Regions from separate parts of the Rummeliibacillus sp. BSL5 genome, predicted to be linked through region 1. Evidence: a T-box and tRNA genes for the amino acid it is inferred to sense, from the RefSeq annotation. Region 1 holds a T-box; the other holds one or more tRNA genes.
What was found. The T-box of region 1 lies ahead of thrS (threonine--tRNA ligase). A T-box ahead of a tRNA ligase gene usually reads a tRNA of that ligase, here a tRNA-Thr.

Region 1 (7,537 bases):
TTTGGTTGAGTATAGACAATGATTTCCATACAAAATTTCCCTCCGTTTTATTATAGAAATTATGATTACATGTAATTTACAGCTCTTCACATAGCTCTTTTATTTTCTATTTTTCTTTTCAAATCATAAAACCCCGGTGTTTCCTCTACTTGATATCCATGAATATATTTAATAAGTGTATATTTTAATTCTTGTGCTAAATCTTCTCGATTTTCATAGCTTGTAAGCGAAAGAGATTTTTTTAATTTAGGTTCAAATAAATCAATTAATGATTGCATTGCATGTTTGCTTTCTTGTGATTCTTTTACTAACTCATATAAGAATACTGTCATCTATTAATTCCTCCTTGTTTCTTTAATAACTTGTCCTAGTTCTGTTATAGCTGCTTCTAAATTTTCTATTTTCTTTTCAAAACGAACGAATAAGTACATTGTTATGGCTATAGGAAACCCAAAGTTCCCTAAAATAACAATCCATTCAGGGATTTCTGTCATTTGCTATTTTTCCCTCCTTTAAAAGACTGTATTATATTCTGAATTGCTTTTTTTCTAGTCTTAGAAACAGATTGCTGAGATTTGTTCAGTATCTTCCCAATTTGGGTGTCTGAGAGTCCGTTTACGAATGCTAAATTGATTATTTCCTTTTGCTTTTCCGTTAACTTCTCAACCGCTGAGCATAACTGTGGATCTTCGAGATAATCCAAAATACTTTCTTTTTGTATAATATGATCAATATGAATTTGCGCTTTTTCATCAGTAATTAAATCTTTAAAGGTGCCATCTTCATCATTTCCTAAAGGTCTATCAACAGTTAGAGGGTGTCGTTGTTGAATCTTTCTATGTTTTTTATCAAAATTGACTGCATTAAAATATATAGCTGTTGAGATAAAAGAAATAAACCGAATATGAAAATAAAACTTCCTAAAGGCATTGTCTAATTTTTTCTCATTTTCAATAGTTGGATTACATATAGCAGTAACAAATAAATCCTCATGGTCCTTATTTTTAAGAAAGGAAAGAACAATATTATTTTTTAAAAACTCCTCATTATCCAACTTGAACTTTTGAAGGGCATCCGTACAATATCCTTCTGTCATGTTAAATTCCATAATAATTACCTCCACACCTACGCAAAAAGAGAATGTATGTTCTATTTTTGGTTGTAAAAAAATGACTAGCAATGTATAGTCATAAATAGGTTTATTCTACTTTTTGTCTGAATATTTACTTTTTAATTATACCATTTTTTACAATAAAATCTAATGCTTTTCGTAAAATTCTTTTATTTTTTTAGAGGTTGAGGCTGTTTTTTCTACAAGCTCTATTAAGTATTCTCTCTGCTCTTCTGGGCATTTATCCAAGCACTGAGTTAAGTATGCTTGTGTTTTCCTAGATTCACAATAGCATTTAACAAACAATTCTTTAATTGTTAAGGAATCATTCATCTGATTTCCTCCTTTCTTTTAAAAGGTTTTTTAGATAAAGATAAAATATTTATATTATAATTATTTAATTCTCTATTCTCTGTATGTAGCATTAGAATGTCATAAATTTCTTGTTCACTTAACCTTTTATTTTGTTTATATTCATGCTCTTCAATCAGTAAACCTAACGCTCCTGCTACATGTGGTACAGCCATTGAAGTACCTGATAAAATCGCATATTGTTGATTTAGAAATGTTGAATACACATTAACTCCAGGAGCATAGAGATCAACATACTCATTTGTATTTGAGAAATGTGCTATTTTTTGATTCTGATCAATTGCCCCAACCTCAATCACTTCTTCATAAGCTCCTGGATATCGATATTCATTCGTACTAAATTCTCCATCACCATCATTTCCTGAAGCTACTACAACTGATATTCCATTATTTATCGCTCTCTTTACAGCGTTGTGGAGCTCCGTCGAAGATTGCTTTGTACCAAGTGATAGAGATATGATTCTAACTCTTTCATTATTTGGTCCACGCCAATTTGAAGCATAGTCAAGAGACTTAATTAGATTATCAATAGATCCACCGCCAACAGAATTTAGTACTTTTAAAATTAATAATTTGGATTTGAATGATATACCTATAACTCCTTTATTATTTTGCGCAGCTGCTATCACACCTGCTGCATGGGTGCCGTGACCGTTCGTATCATTATAATTTTCAGGATTCCCATAATGCTCAGTCGTAAAATTATAGCCATCAATTATCGCTTCAGATAAATCTGGGTGACTACTATCACAACCCGTATCTATAACAGCAATGACTACCTCTTGCCCAGAAAACCCCCTTTTCCATTTTGTTTGAGCACCTATTTCTAGAATGTTCGTTGGGATAACTTCTTCCATATTACTCATAGAAACTAATGCTTCATCCGGTATTAATTTAACTTCTGTATCTTCCATAGAAAGACTCCTTTTATTAGCTTTTGTAGAATAAAGAAATATGATTAAAGTATTCTACAACCTTTTTATCCAGTAATTTTAATAATTAGAGCATTTATAGATTACTTAAACACAAAAAAACCAGAAGAACTGACTTAATCAGCGCTTCTGGTTTCTTTTTTTATTCATATTTGCCCTGCTTCTGCTGTGGATATAAATTAATCCAATAATTCTTTTGCTAATAGTGTGTAGCTTTGTTTTCGGCTTTCGATGCTGAATTGGTTACAATTGAACATCGCTTCGTCAAATCCATATTGCTCTTGATCTCGGCGAATAATATCGCCTACTTCCTTCGGTGTTCCGACTAGATGCAATTTGCGATTTTCTTCAATCATCATTTTGTCCATTTCAGTCAATGGATAGTCTTTTGCTTCTTCTGGTGACAAGGTTTGGATTAAGTTGCCTTGCATCAGCTGTAGTCTAGAAATATCAATCGGCATTGCTAAGAATTCTGCTTCTTCTTTTGTTTCCGCTACAGTTGTCGCATATGTCACCAAAATTTCTGGTGTTTCCATAAAGTATGAAGGCTCGAAATTAGCGCGATATGTGTCGAAGATTTCTCTCGTCATTCCACCATTGAAGAATTGAGCAAAGGAGTAACCCATTCCCATGCGACCTGCTCGTACGGCACTATTACCAGTCGAGCCTAATAACCATGCTTCAGGAAGTTCTACGCGCGCTGGTGTCGCCACGACTGAATCGTAGACAGAGATGCCTGATTTTTGATCGTTCATCAACTTAAGTGTTGTTTCAATTTCTTTATATTGATCCGTCATCTCAGGTCGTTTACCTTTTGCCATCGCATAAATAGCATAAGTATCCCCGCCTGGTGCGCGTCCAACGCCAAAGTCGATGCGGCCAGGTGACAGTGCGCTTAATGTTTTGAACACTTCCGCTACTTTTAATGGTGAGTAATGCATCATCATGATGCCGCCTGTGCCGATACGAATACGGTTTGTTTTAGCAGCCAAGTGAGCCGCTGTTACTTCAGGCGCAGAGCTTGCAAGCGATTGCCCGTTATGATGCTCTGCCATCCACATACGGTGATAGCCTAGCTCTTCGCCAAGAATCGCCAATGTTTCGCTGTTTTTTAAAGCCTGTGCCGGTTTAGCCCCTTTTGGAATCGGCGCTTGATCTAGAATAGAGAGTCTCATGTTACTCATCCTTCCTTTTTTCATCTATCTGTGTAAATGTGATATTTATACGTCATAATGCTAGCGGAAGTTTAAGGGGATGTAAAATGATTGGATTGGTGAGGAGGTTAAGATAATAAATTGTTCATAATTAAAATAGGTGTTGCTAAATAGTTCTACTTATCATAATATATATAATAATTTTAATTCTAAAGAAGCACTGATAAGGACATGAATCACTTTTACGGTTTACAGAGAGGGAAGTTTTGCTGAAATCTTCCTAACGCAGGAGAGTAATTTACCACCTTTGAGCTGTATCGGGGAATCTAGTATCCGGTACCGTCTATGCTACGTTACAGCACCAAAGCCATAAGTTGTTTTCTAACTTATGGGAAGTTGGGTGGAACCACGGGTTAAAACGTACTCGTCCCTTTATTAGGGATGCGTGCGTTTTTTTGTATTTAACGGAGGATTCCATTGATTGGCATGAAAAATTCAAAAGCGATGATAAGGACAGGAATTATTTTTACGGTTTACAGAGAGGGAAGTTTTGCTGAAATCTTCCTAGCTTAGGAAAATAATTTACCACCTTTGAGCTGTATTGGGGAATGTAGTATCCAATACCGTCTATGCTACGTTACAGCATCAGAGCCATAGGCTATTCTTTAGCGTATGGAAAGTTGGGTGGAACCACGGGTTAACAACACACTCGTCCCTTGTTTAGGGATGCGTGTGTTTTTTTATTATAAAAATAGGAGTGTTTAACATGATGAATGATCAATTTATACAAATTCAATTTCCAGATGGCAAACAACAGCAATACGAACGAGGCCTAACACTAACAGATATTGCCAACTCCATTAGCCCCAGTCTTTCTAAAAAGACAATTGTCGGTTATGTAAATGGGATACCTACAGATGTAGCACGTCCGATTACAGAAGATGCACAGATTTCCTTATATGATGCAGCTTCAAAAGAAGGAATAGCAGTGGTTCGCCATTCAACAGCCCACTTATTGGCGCACGCATTAAAACGCATATATCCTTCTATTCATTTTGGAATTGGTCCTGTCATTGAAGATGGTTTTTATTATGATGTGGAGCTGGATTCCCCTATCACTCCAAGTGATTTACCTCAAATAGAAAAGGTCATGAAACAAATCATTAATGAAAACGTGCAGATAAATCGAAAGGAAGTTTCACGCGAGAAAGCTAAGCAATTATTTGCGCATGATCCATTAAAACTTGAGTTGTTAGAAGACATTCCACAGGATGAAACAGTTACTGTTTATGAACAGGGTGACTTTTATGATTTATGCCGGGGTCCCCATATACCTTCTACAGGTAAGATCCAGCATTTTAAATTAACAAAAGTGTCTGGGGCATATTGGCGAGGCGATAGTAATAATAAAATGCTTCAACGCATCTATGGTGTCGCTTTTGCAACAAAGGATGAGCTACGTGACTATTTCGTCTTTCTAGAAGAAGCAGAAAAGCGAAATCACCGTAAACTTGGAAAAGAGCTTGAGTTATTCATGTTCTCAGAGGAAGCACCCGGCATGCCTTTCTATTTGGCAAATGGCCAGATTATACGGAATGAGCTCGAGTCCTTTTTACGAAATTTACAGGCTGAGTATGATTATAAAGAGGTGCGGACTCCACTCATGATGAATCAGAGATTGTGGGAGCAATCCGGTCACTGGGATCACTACAAAGAAAACATGTACTTTACACAGGTTGATGAACAAAGCTTTGCCTTAAAACCGATGAACTGTCCTGGACATATGCTCATTTTCAAAAATGAACGACATTCCTATCGTGATTTGCCTATTCGCATGGCGGAATTCGGGCAAGTTCATCGACATGAATTCAGCGGTGCTTTAAATGGATTATTACGCGTTAGATCATTTTGCCAGGACGATGCTCATATTTTCGTTACACCAGAACAGATTGAAGACGAAATTACTCTTGCATTAAAGATCATCGACCATGTGTATAAAGTATTCGGGTTTGAATACGAAATAGAATTATCAACACGCCCAGAAGATTCAATGGGAAGCGAGGAACTTTGGAATCGTGCTGAAACAGCTTTAGAAAACGTACTAAATAACTTGGGGTACCCTTACAAAATCAATGAGGGTGATGGTGCGTTTTATGGTCCCAAAATTGATATTCACATTAAAGATGCCATTCAACGCAGCCATCAATGTGCTACAGTACAGCTCGACTTCCAGCTACCAGAGAAGTTTGATTTAACATATATAGACAAACAAAATGAAAAAGCTCGTCCGGTGGTCATTCATCGCGCAGTATTCGGTTCCATCGATCGTTTCTTAGGCATTTTAATTGAACATTTTGCAGGAGCCTTCCCTGTTTGGCTCGCTCCTACACAGGTACAAATTGTCCCCGTTTCTCAGGTGCACCTAGATTATTGCTTAAAAATCCAATCTCAGCTAAGACAATTAGGAGTACGAGTTAAAATTGATGAAGACGAAGAAAAATTAGGCTATAAAATAAGAAGAGCACAGATGCAAAAGATTCCTTATATTATTGTGCTTGGTGAAGAAGAGTTAAAAGAAAACGCAGTAAATGTTCGAAAGCACGGCGAAAAACAATCAATCAGTATGCCGTTTAAGGATTTTAAAAAGAATATTGTAAAGCAAATAAATGAACGCAGCATTTAAAACAAACAAGGGAGAACCTAATATTGGTCCTCCCCTTGTTAATTTACTTATTTATATTTTTAATGACAGCCATTTCTTTTCCAAAGCGATCCCATGATTGCTGAACGGGCGAGTATCTTCGGGACTTAAATTGTACTTTTTGGGGAGTAAACTTCTAGAGGGCGGTTGTTAAATGAGTATGAACGGTAGTAAATGTGTCCTCAGTGATGGTAAATCAACAGAGAACGATGGTAAGCATTGAAGCTAGGCATTGTGGCTATTAGTCGATATTTGCATAATAAATTTTCAACTGCAATAGTTGGCCATAATTTAGCATTCACTATATTTTACAAGTATGCTTTTCTTTTGTGTATATTTATTTGATGTTTGTAATATTGTCAGCCATTTTACACAGGTTTCTTCATATTATATACTCGTTTAAACAATTGAGTTTGGGAGTGATTTTTATGTTGATTAAACCTTTTGCACCCACCCATTATTTAGATTCCTTGCGAAAACTGAGTGATCGGTTATCAGCGACTCATCCTTTGAAACAGGAATTGGAGAGGCAATGGAGAAATATAGAAGCTGGCGATTTAGGAGAGAAAATTATAGTTGATACTCTTGGTCAGTTGCATTCACCTGAAAAGTATTATGTATTTCATAACTTATCTCTTGTATTGGAATCTAAAATACAAATAGATATTTTGCTGTTAACTACAAATTTTGCAGTTGTGTTTGAGGTAAAGAATATCAAAGGAACGATAGAATTAAGACAAAATCCTCGACAATTGGTGCGCCATTTATCAACAGGTGAAACACATGCATTTCCTAGTCCAGAACCCCAACTGGAAGAATACACCCACCAACTTCAAGTATTCTTTTTACACAATTATATCAATCTCCCCATTTACGGCGCGATAGTTTTTCCTTTTTCCTCAAGCTACATTGAACTAACTTCATCAGCTAATACTATTCTTTTGAAAAATGATATTAAACCCTATATTCGAAATATACCGGTACAAAAAGAGCCATTGTCACCCCTGCAGCTAGAAAAACTCGTCCAATCCTTATTGAAACAGCATACTGATTATAATCCTTATCCATTATTGCAGAGGTATAACCTTTCTAGAAAGGACGTTTTGAACGGTGTAGCTTGTCCTAACTGCCGTAAATTGCAAATGCGAAGAATAAATATGCATTGGTACTGTCCCTATTGCCATCACACAAGTCGCGATGCTCATGTCCAGGCTATCTATGACTATTTTTCATTGATTGATCCCTCTATTTCAAGTTTGGAATGCTA
Region 2 (7,537 bases), 230 kb from region 1:
AATTGATGCTCTTGCTTATTTTTATCTACATAAGTGAATGTAGAGTCAACTTCGGCAGTCGCATAATCGTCTGTGATTTGAATATTGCCGATTGAATGTTTTAAATCTTTATACTTTCTGCCTTCAGCTGTGTATGTTTCTAACATCTTAGATGCTGCATTTTGCGCTGTGCTTCCTGGTAGAATATAGGACTCATATGAAGGTCTTTTAACAGGGTCTTTAATAGCAAGTGGTACAAGATCATAGAAGCTATCGATATAATCTTTTATCAAGTCTTTCCCTAAATATGCTTCATCTCTGTGATCATTATCAAAATCTTGATCGTTATCAATATCGATTTCTACATCTTTGTTTGACCATCCTGTAATCAAATTCATTATTTGTTTAATTGGTATAGCGTAACCTATTTCAGGTTGATCTGTTAAAATAATCGAATTAATACCAATTACGTTACCTGTTTCTGCATTAATCAGTGGGCCACCGCTAGAACCAGGATGCAAACGAGCCGTCATTTCGTATAGTCCGCTATATGTGTATTCATCCGTAAACTCTGCGCCAATGTTTGTGATTTTTCCTTCAGTTGAAGTGCCGCCCTTATTATTCGGGCTACCAATTGCAATAACAGGCGTGTTAAGTCTTGCTGGTGCTGTATCTAAAACGAGCGGGTCTTTCCCTTCCAGTTCTGGTACACGTATAAGAGCAACGTCTGTCTTTTTTGAAATTCCAATTACCTGACCTTGAAACTCTTGGCCATGCTCATTTGAAACTAAAACATAAGAAGCATCTTTCGCCACATGGGCATTCGTGATAATGTCTCCTTTTTTGTTAAATAGGAACCCAGAACCTTGCTGCAAATCTGTCACGATCGTATAGACTTGCGTTTTAGCGTTTGCAATAATTGCAGAGGTATCATTTTTAGGCATAACAACATTTGTTTCTTCTTTGGTCGTCGTTGGCTGGCCAGTTGCAGGAATATCATTGGTCACACTTCCCTCTTGACGGCTAGCTGTCACCTTATCCTCTTGATCCTTTTTCGGTTCTTCTTTCTTTTTTGTCTCTTCCTTTTTAGGCTTATTGATTTTTTCTACTTTAATATGTTCATTTTCATTTGCTGACTTTTCATTTTTGGTTAGGAGCATAAACGCACCCAAGATAATGGCTGCTATTAATACAATGGATACAGCTATTCTTTTGATGGATGCTTTCTTTGGCTGATACCGTCGATTTTTAGTCATCACACATCCACTTCCTATCATTATTTAATTGTCAATACTATAGACGAATGAGCCTATATGAAAGTTTCAAAATTTTATCAATTCGGCTTTCTAGATTCAATTTCACAAAGATTATCATAGCATAAATTCCAAAGAATAGAATGAGAAAATAGATTTTTTTCGAAGGTATTTCTACTTATTTGTTTTACCCTATTTTCAGCACTATATGCACACCTTACTTTCTTTTCCATAGGTCTCCTTTATAATGTCTACTCGGTTTATTTAAAGATTCCTTTCCGTGGTATATAATGAGGGAAAACGTGTTATGGAAGGTAAGTTGAATGAAAAAGATAAATATATTGGGCATTCCTTTTGTAGATACTACCAAAAAAGAGTTTGTTAGCCATGTCTTGACCTTGGCAACCAGCAATAAGGAACCCATTTCAATCGTAACAGCGAATCCAGAAATTGTTATGCTAACAAAAGAAAATGCACAATATGAACAATACGTACAGCGATCCACCTATGTAGTCGCAGACGGTATAGGCGTTGTCATCGGTTCTAAAATATTAGGTACGCCTTTGCGGGAACGGATACCAGGCTATGAATTAGTACATGCATTTATGAAAAATGCTGATGTTAATAAAAATCGATTCTTCTTTTATGGTGGCAAGCCTGGTATAGCAGAAGCAGCGGCTAAAAAGGCAATCGCCCTCTACCCCCATATTAATATTGTGGGGACTGCTGATGGCTATGGTGACAGAGACGCAGTAGCTACTCAGGCAGCGTCCTTAAAGCCTGATTTTATCTTTATTGCTACGGGAGCTCCCAAACAAGAAGAATGGATAGCTAGCCACCGCCATCAATTCGAGCACTGTGTCATGATGGGCGTAGGCGGCAGTTTGGACGTGTTATCAGGCAATGTTCGCCGCGCGCCACAACTCTTTATCAAGCTTAATCTTGAATGGTTCTATCGCCTAATCACACAACCCACCCGTATAAAACGTATGATGAAGATACCTCTTTTTCTGCTTAAGGTGTTGCAATCAAAATAACAATTTGCCGATTCTATTAAATTGAATCGGCTTTTTTATATGTCCAATTTCCATTCAAAAATCCAGTAGCAATTTATTAATAAAAATTCGCTCTTATAATTTATATTGATTTATTGTATACAATTGTATACAATAATTTTATATTCCGATTGTATACAATTGTATACAGAAAGAGGTGCGGTATGAGACCAAATGAGGAAAGAGGCGGCCGACATCGTCATCATGGCGGCCATCATACAAAGGGTCCTAAAACATTTAGGCGCGGCAGAGCAATAGCGTTTTTAGAGATGATTCAGCTAAAACGTATGACTATCAAACAGCAACTAGACGAACCCGAATTTGAAACTATTAAGCCAATCTTAATCGGCGAGTTAAAGGCACTCGATATGGTTATCAACGAATTCATACAGCTATTTGATTTAGAAGAAAGTGATGAAATGGTAAACATTGAAAATTCTTCTAAAGAAGCTTCAGAAATGATAGGAGATCCAGCAGATGAAATTAATCAATGAATACATCGATAGCCTCTTCGCTCCAACAGATACAGATTTAGAGGACGTGCTGACATCAATTGAAGAAAACGGAATGCGTTCTATCTCCGTATCACCCGGCTCTGGTAAGCTTCTTACAATGCTGGTGTCTTTATCACAAGCTATAGAAGTACTAGAAATTGGAGCACTTGGCGGCTATAGCGGCATATGCTTGGCAAGAGGATTTGGCAGCGAAGGTTATTTAACATCACTCGAATTAGAGGAAAACTATGCTACCCTCGCTCATCAAAATTTAACCAAAGCAGGCTTTGGTAATCAAGTTACCTACTTGACTGGTCCAGCACTAGAAAGCCTCCAAATTCTAAAAGAAAATAATAAACAATATGATTTTTTCTTTATAGATGCAGACAAACTAAATTACATCAACTATTTAAACGCTTGTATCGAGCTTGCCAAAGTTGGTGCTATTATTGTCACAGACAATGTCTTAGCTGGCGGGAGTGTTGCAGATTCAAACTCACAGCCTAAACGTTATAGTGAGTTCATGAAAGAGTTCAATAAAACAGTCGCAGAACACTCTCAGTTGCAATCTGTATTAATACCGATCGGCGACGGAATGACGGTTTCACGCGTTATAAAGTAGTTATACAACATGCTGACTGCTAGCAAATGCTATATGCTTTGTGAGCAGTTTTTTCAATTTCTAATCCTGCTTATCCGACTACCCCACCCCTCAACCTAGAAATATTTTCCCTTGCATGATACTGTATTCAATGAATAATAACGAGGAGGAATTCTTTCACTTTGATTTCATTTATCCTAACACTAAAACGACTGCTAGAAGCTTTGTATAAATCATCAAAACATCCTTTATTTTTATCGCTTATTACTACCCTATTTTTCATCATTCTGTCAGGCGTGTTATTTTATACACAAAAAGAAGGCTGGGCCGTTCTAGACGCCATCTATTTCTGCGTTGTGAGCATTATTCCAACCGGCATCGATACCAACCTTTCCCCTGAAACAGCGATAGGAAAAGTATTCACTATGTTCTATCTTATCGTTGGAACAGGCACAATGCTCCTAACACTCATACTTTTGGCCAAATCGACCATCAATAATGATGATGATTTTAAGAAAACCTTTAAAAGTGGAAAGTGGAAACGCGAGGGACAAGAGGAAGAAAAATAATTCATTTCTTCCCAGTTGCATTGGAGAAGAATAAGTCAAGATAATGCTAGGGCATTTTTGAATATCACCTAAATCATGAAATCTGAATTAAGAAAATAAAAGTGCTATACTATTGGTGTAAATAACTGTTGCCGACTTAGTTTAATGGCAAAACGGTGGTCTCGTAATCCACTGATAAGAGTTCGATTCTCTTAGTCGGCATATTAGAAAATCGACAACTTAAATACATGCCACCCCTTCACGTTGAAGGGGTTTTATTTTTTGTAGTTTACTTTGTATTTCCTCAAAATATATATTCACACAAAAAGATAAACACCAATTAACTCTTAGAACTTCTCGAAAGATAAAAAGACCTTATCTACTATGAGATCAAGGTCTTTTTCTTAAACTGTTTACCTATAAACTAGTTCCATGCATTTGAGATAATTATTTAGTAACATTTACAGTGAATTTTACAGGTGTATTGAAAGTAACAACTTTATCATTTGAAAGAGTAATTTCTTGTACATATACGGTCGCAGTACCTTCAGCAAGTTCTCCATCATTCTTTACTACTGTAGAATCAGTTGCAACAAATTTTGTAGATTTAACATTCAATGTTTTTGAAACATCTGTTTCTTTACCGTCTATCAAAACTCTTACATTATTAGATAGTAAATTAGTTAGATTGCCCTTAATTTCTCCTGTTAAAGTGTACCCTTTAAAATCAGCAGTATATTTTGAAGTTGTATCAACTATAGTTACAACTTTAGAAGCTACAGTATTAAGACCAACTTTTACAACAACTGTGAATGTATCCCCAGCTTTAACTTTTTCTTTATTAACAGTTACTGTACCCCCACTTACAGTTACACCTTCGTTATCTGAAACAGATACTGTTGCATCAGAAGTTACATCTTTAACTGTTAAACCCTCAGCATCTGAAGTATATAACTTAGGAGAAAAGCTTAAAGAAGCTTCTTTTAAATCAACTGTCGTTGGAATTTCTTTAGCAACGTAAGAAGTTGCTTCCCCAGAAGGTTTTACAGTTACTGTGAATGTAGCTGATTTTTCACCAGCTACTAATTTTACAGTATATGTGCCAGCAGTTGTCGTACTATCTGTTGCAATATTTACTGTGTACTCACCTGTTTTTTCAGCTACAGATTCCACTTTTACAGTTGGTACATTTACATCTTTAGCAAGTGCTTTACCGTCTTTATCTAAAACTTCCTTGTTCAACTCAGTACTAAAAGCATTACCGTATTGATCTTTAACTGAAACAGCTAAATCTTGTGAATCTGCAGATGTATTAGATAATAATAAAGAAGACTTTTCAGCTTTAATCGAGTCTACTGCTTTTGCAGCGTTTACTTTAATTTCAACTGTTTTAGTATCTACTACTTTGCCATCATTCACTAATGAGATTTTCACAGGAACCACGCCTGTTCCCATAGGTGTAATGGTACCAGTTGTTTTATCAACTACTGCCACACCATTATTTTGTGATTCATATGTGAAATTACCAGCAATTACATTACCTAATTGATCTTTTGCTTGAGCTTTTAAAGAATATCCTGAACCATAAATTGTTGAAGCTGGTTTAGAGAAATCAGGAGTAACACTAGTTGTTACAGTCCAAGCAGAAATTGTTGAAGCTACTGCTTCCTGTGCAGAAATAGTTACTTCAGAGCTTTCAGCTAAAACTTTATCAGCATCTTTAATTACAACTTTCGCTTTGATAGATGAACCTTTAGCAAGGTTAATTACACCTGTTGTTTTATTAATCGCAGTAGACGCTGATTCAAATGATACACCAGTTGTCCCAGGTTGGTATGAAGCAGTAATATCTACTCCGCTTTCGTCTTTAACTTTGTAATCTAGTACTGTATTAGTATCAGCTTGTACAGTTTGATTTGCTACTTCCACTGATGATGGCTTTAATGAACCTATTACTAAATCATTTGTAACATTATCTTCACCTATTTTAGTGTTTACAGTATAGGTAGTATTAGCTGCAAATGCATTATAGAATTCTAAAGTAGCTGATTTTTTATCTTCAGACAATGTAACTGCTTTTACTACGTGTTTTTCACCAGTCGCTTTGTTTACTACTTCGAATGCAGATTTGTCAAGTGAGTCAATTGCTTTGCTAAATGAAACTTTTGCTGATGTAGTATCAATAGCTTTTACAGATTCAACATTTAAAGAAACTACCATACCATCTTTTATTTCAATTTTTTTACCTTCATACTCAAAAGTTCCATTAGCTAGCTCTGCGTCATTGTAAAATTTATCTTCTACTTTTACAAATCCTTTGTTTAAGCGACCTTCATTATATAGAACTGTACCATTTTTATCAGTCTTGTAGCCTTCTGATAATTTACCATTGTAGAACATTAAAGTTGCGTTGTTCGCTGTTTTGTAACCTGATTTAAGGTAGCCGTTATAGTATAGAGATGGATCTTTATCAACATCACCATATACTTCGTAGCCCTTGTCAAGATAGCCATCTTTGTAAAGGCGTTCACCGTTACCAGCTGTTTTGTAGCCTTTTTTAAGTGATCCATTGTAGAACAACAATTTATTTTCTTTTGCTGTTTTGTAACCTTTTTTAAGTGATCCATTGAAATAAAGTTTGATTGTTTTACCTGAACCAACTGTTTTGTATCCAGTTTTCAATTTGCCATTGTAGTAAAGTTTTGAATTATAAACAACATAACCTTTTACAACCTTACCAGTTTTAGCGTTTATTAGTTTACCTTTTGATACTTTGTATTTAGAAGCTGCAAATGCGCTTGTTGAACCTGGCACTAAGGCGGCTGTTATGACAGAAGCGCCTAGAGCAACAGCAGCAGCAGTTTTAATAAGTTTATAATTTTTCAAAATTCCCATTCTCCTTTATAGATGAACTATTTTACGGATTACGATACTACGTAATTTTTATAAGTTTTTTTCCAAAATCCTTCAATTCGTAATCCTTAACGACTATATTATCACATTATTTAAATTTGCATAATAGTTTTTTATATTTTTTTATTAAAATACGAATAAAATATGAATAATATATAATTATATCCAATAAATTTATATCATTTTCCAATTTTTATTACTATTATTCTACTTAGTATTTTGTATTTTTTTATTATAAATTCTACTAATGTTTAATATTAGATAAAATACTATAAAATTTTTTACATAAAAACATATTTTTAATTTTCATTGGTTTATCTATAAGCTTTATTATTATATTTCCCTTAACAATTTCCTAGTTCTTTTTTATTTTGAAAATAAACTTTTGAACTACAAAGTTCGTCTTTTTTTGGTTTAATACCACTTTATTCGACAAATTTTGACTAACATTCGCTTTTTACTGAATATATTTGTAAAAAAGTAAGTGAAACAACATCTTATTTTTCTACTCCTGTTCCCCGCTAGTATATAGTACTTTTTGTATATACTATTTCTTTATTCTACCACTACAGAGTTTCTACATATAGCCATAAAATGCTTAGTTAATTTCAAACTATATAGTATTACTTTGTATTTCAGATATATAAGACGTGAATATAAATTTATTTTTATCCACAATAAAAGCCATCCATAA

Region 2: it encodes a tRNA-Thr, which carries the amino acid that the T-box ahead of thrS (threonine--tRNA ligase) is inferred to sense. The anticodon was not compared.

What each region holds. Positions count from the first base shown of each region.
Region 1 is NZ_JAVGCV010000001.1:1,852,460-1,859,996, forward strand. It holds gene RCJ93_RS09160 (glutaredoxin family protein) at 1-29, opposite strand, end outside; gene RCJ93_RS09165 (hypothetical protein) at 87-332, opposite strand; gene RCJ93_RS09170 (YvrJ family protein) at 336-494, opposite strand; gene RCJ93_RS09175 (sigma-70 family RNA polymerase sigma factor) at 491-1,108, opposite strand; gene RCJ93_RS09180 (hypothetical protein) at 1,259-1,444, opposite strand; gene RCJ93_RS09185 (S8 family peptidase) at 1,441-2,397, opposite strand; gene RCJ93_RS09190 (LLM class flavin-dependent oxidoreductase) at 2,595-3,590, opposite strand; T-box leader at 3,781-4,004, shown strand; T-box leader at 4,065-4,289, shown strand; gene thrS (threonine--tRNA ligase) at 4,339-6,252, shown strand; gene RCJ93_RS09200 (nuclease-related domain-containing protein) at 6,699-7,537, shown strand, end outside.
Region 2 is NZ_JAVGCV010000001.1:1,624,817-1,632,353, forward strand. It holds gene RCJ93_RS08185 (S1C family serine protease) at 1-1,235, opposite strand, end outside; gene RCJ93_RS08190 (WecB/TagA/CpsF family glycosyltransferase) at 1,556-2,269, shown strand; gene RCJ93_RS08195 (hypothetical protein) at 2,452-2,781, shown strand; gene RCJ93_RS08200 (O-methyltransferase) at 2,765-3,403, shown strand; gene RCJ93_RS08205 (potassium channel family protein) at 3,565-3,951, shown strand; tRNA gene RCJ93_RS08210 (tRNA-Thr) at 4,082-4,152, shown strand; gene RCJ93_RS08215 (hypothetical protein) at 4,378-6,816, opposite strand.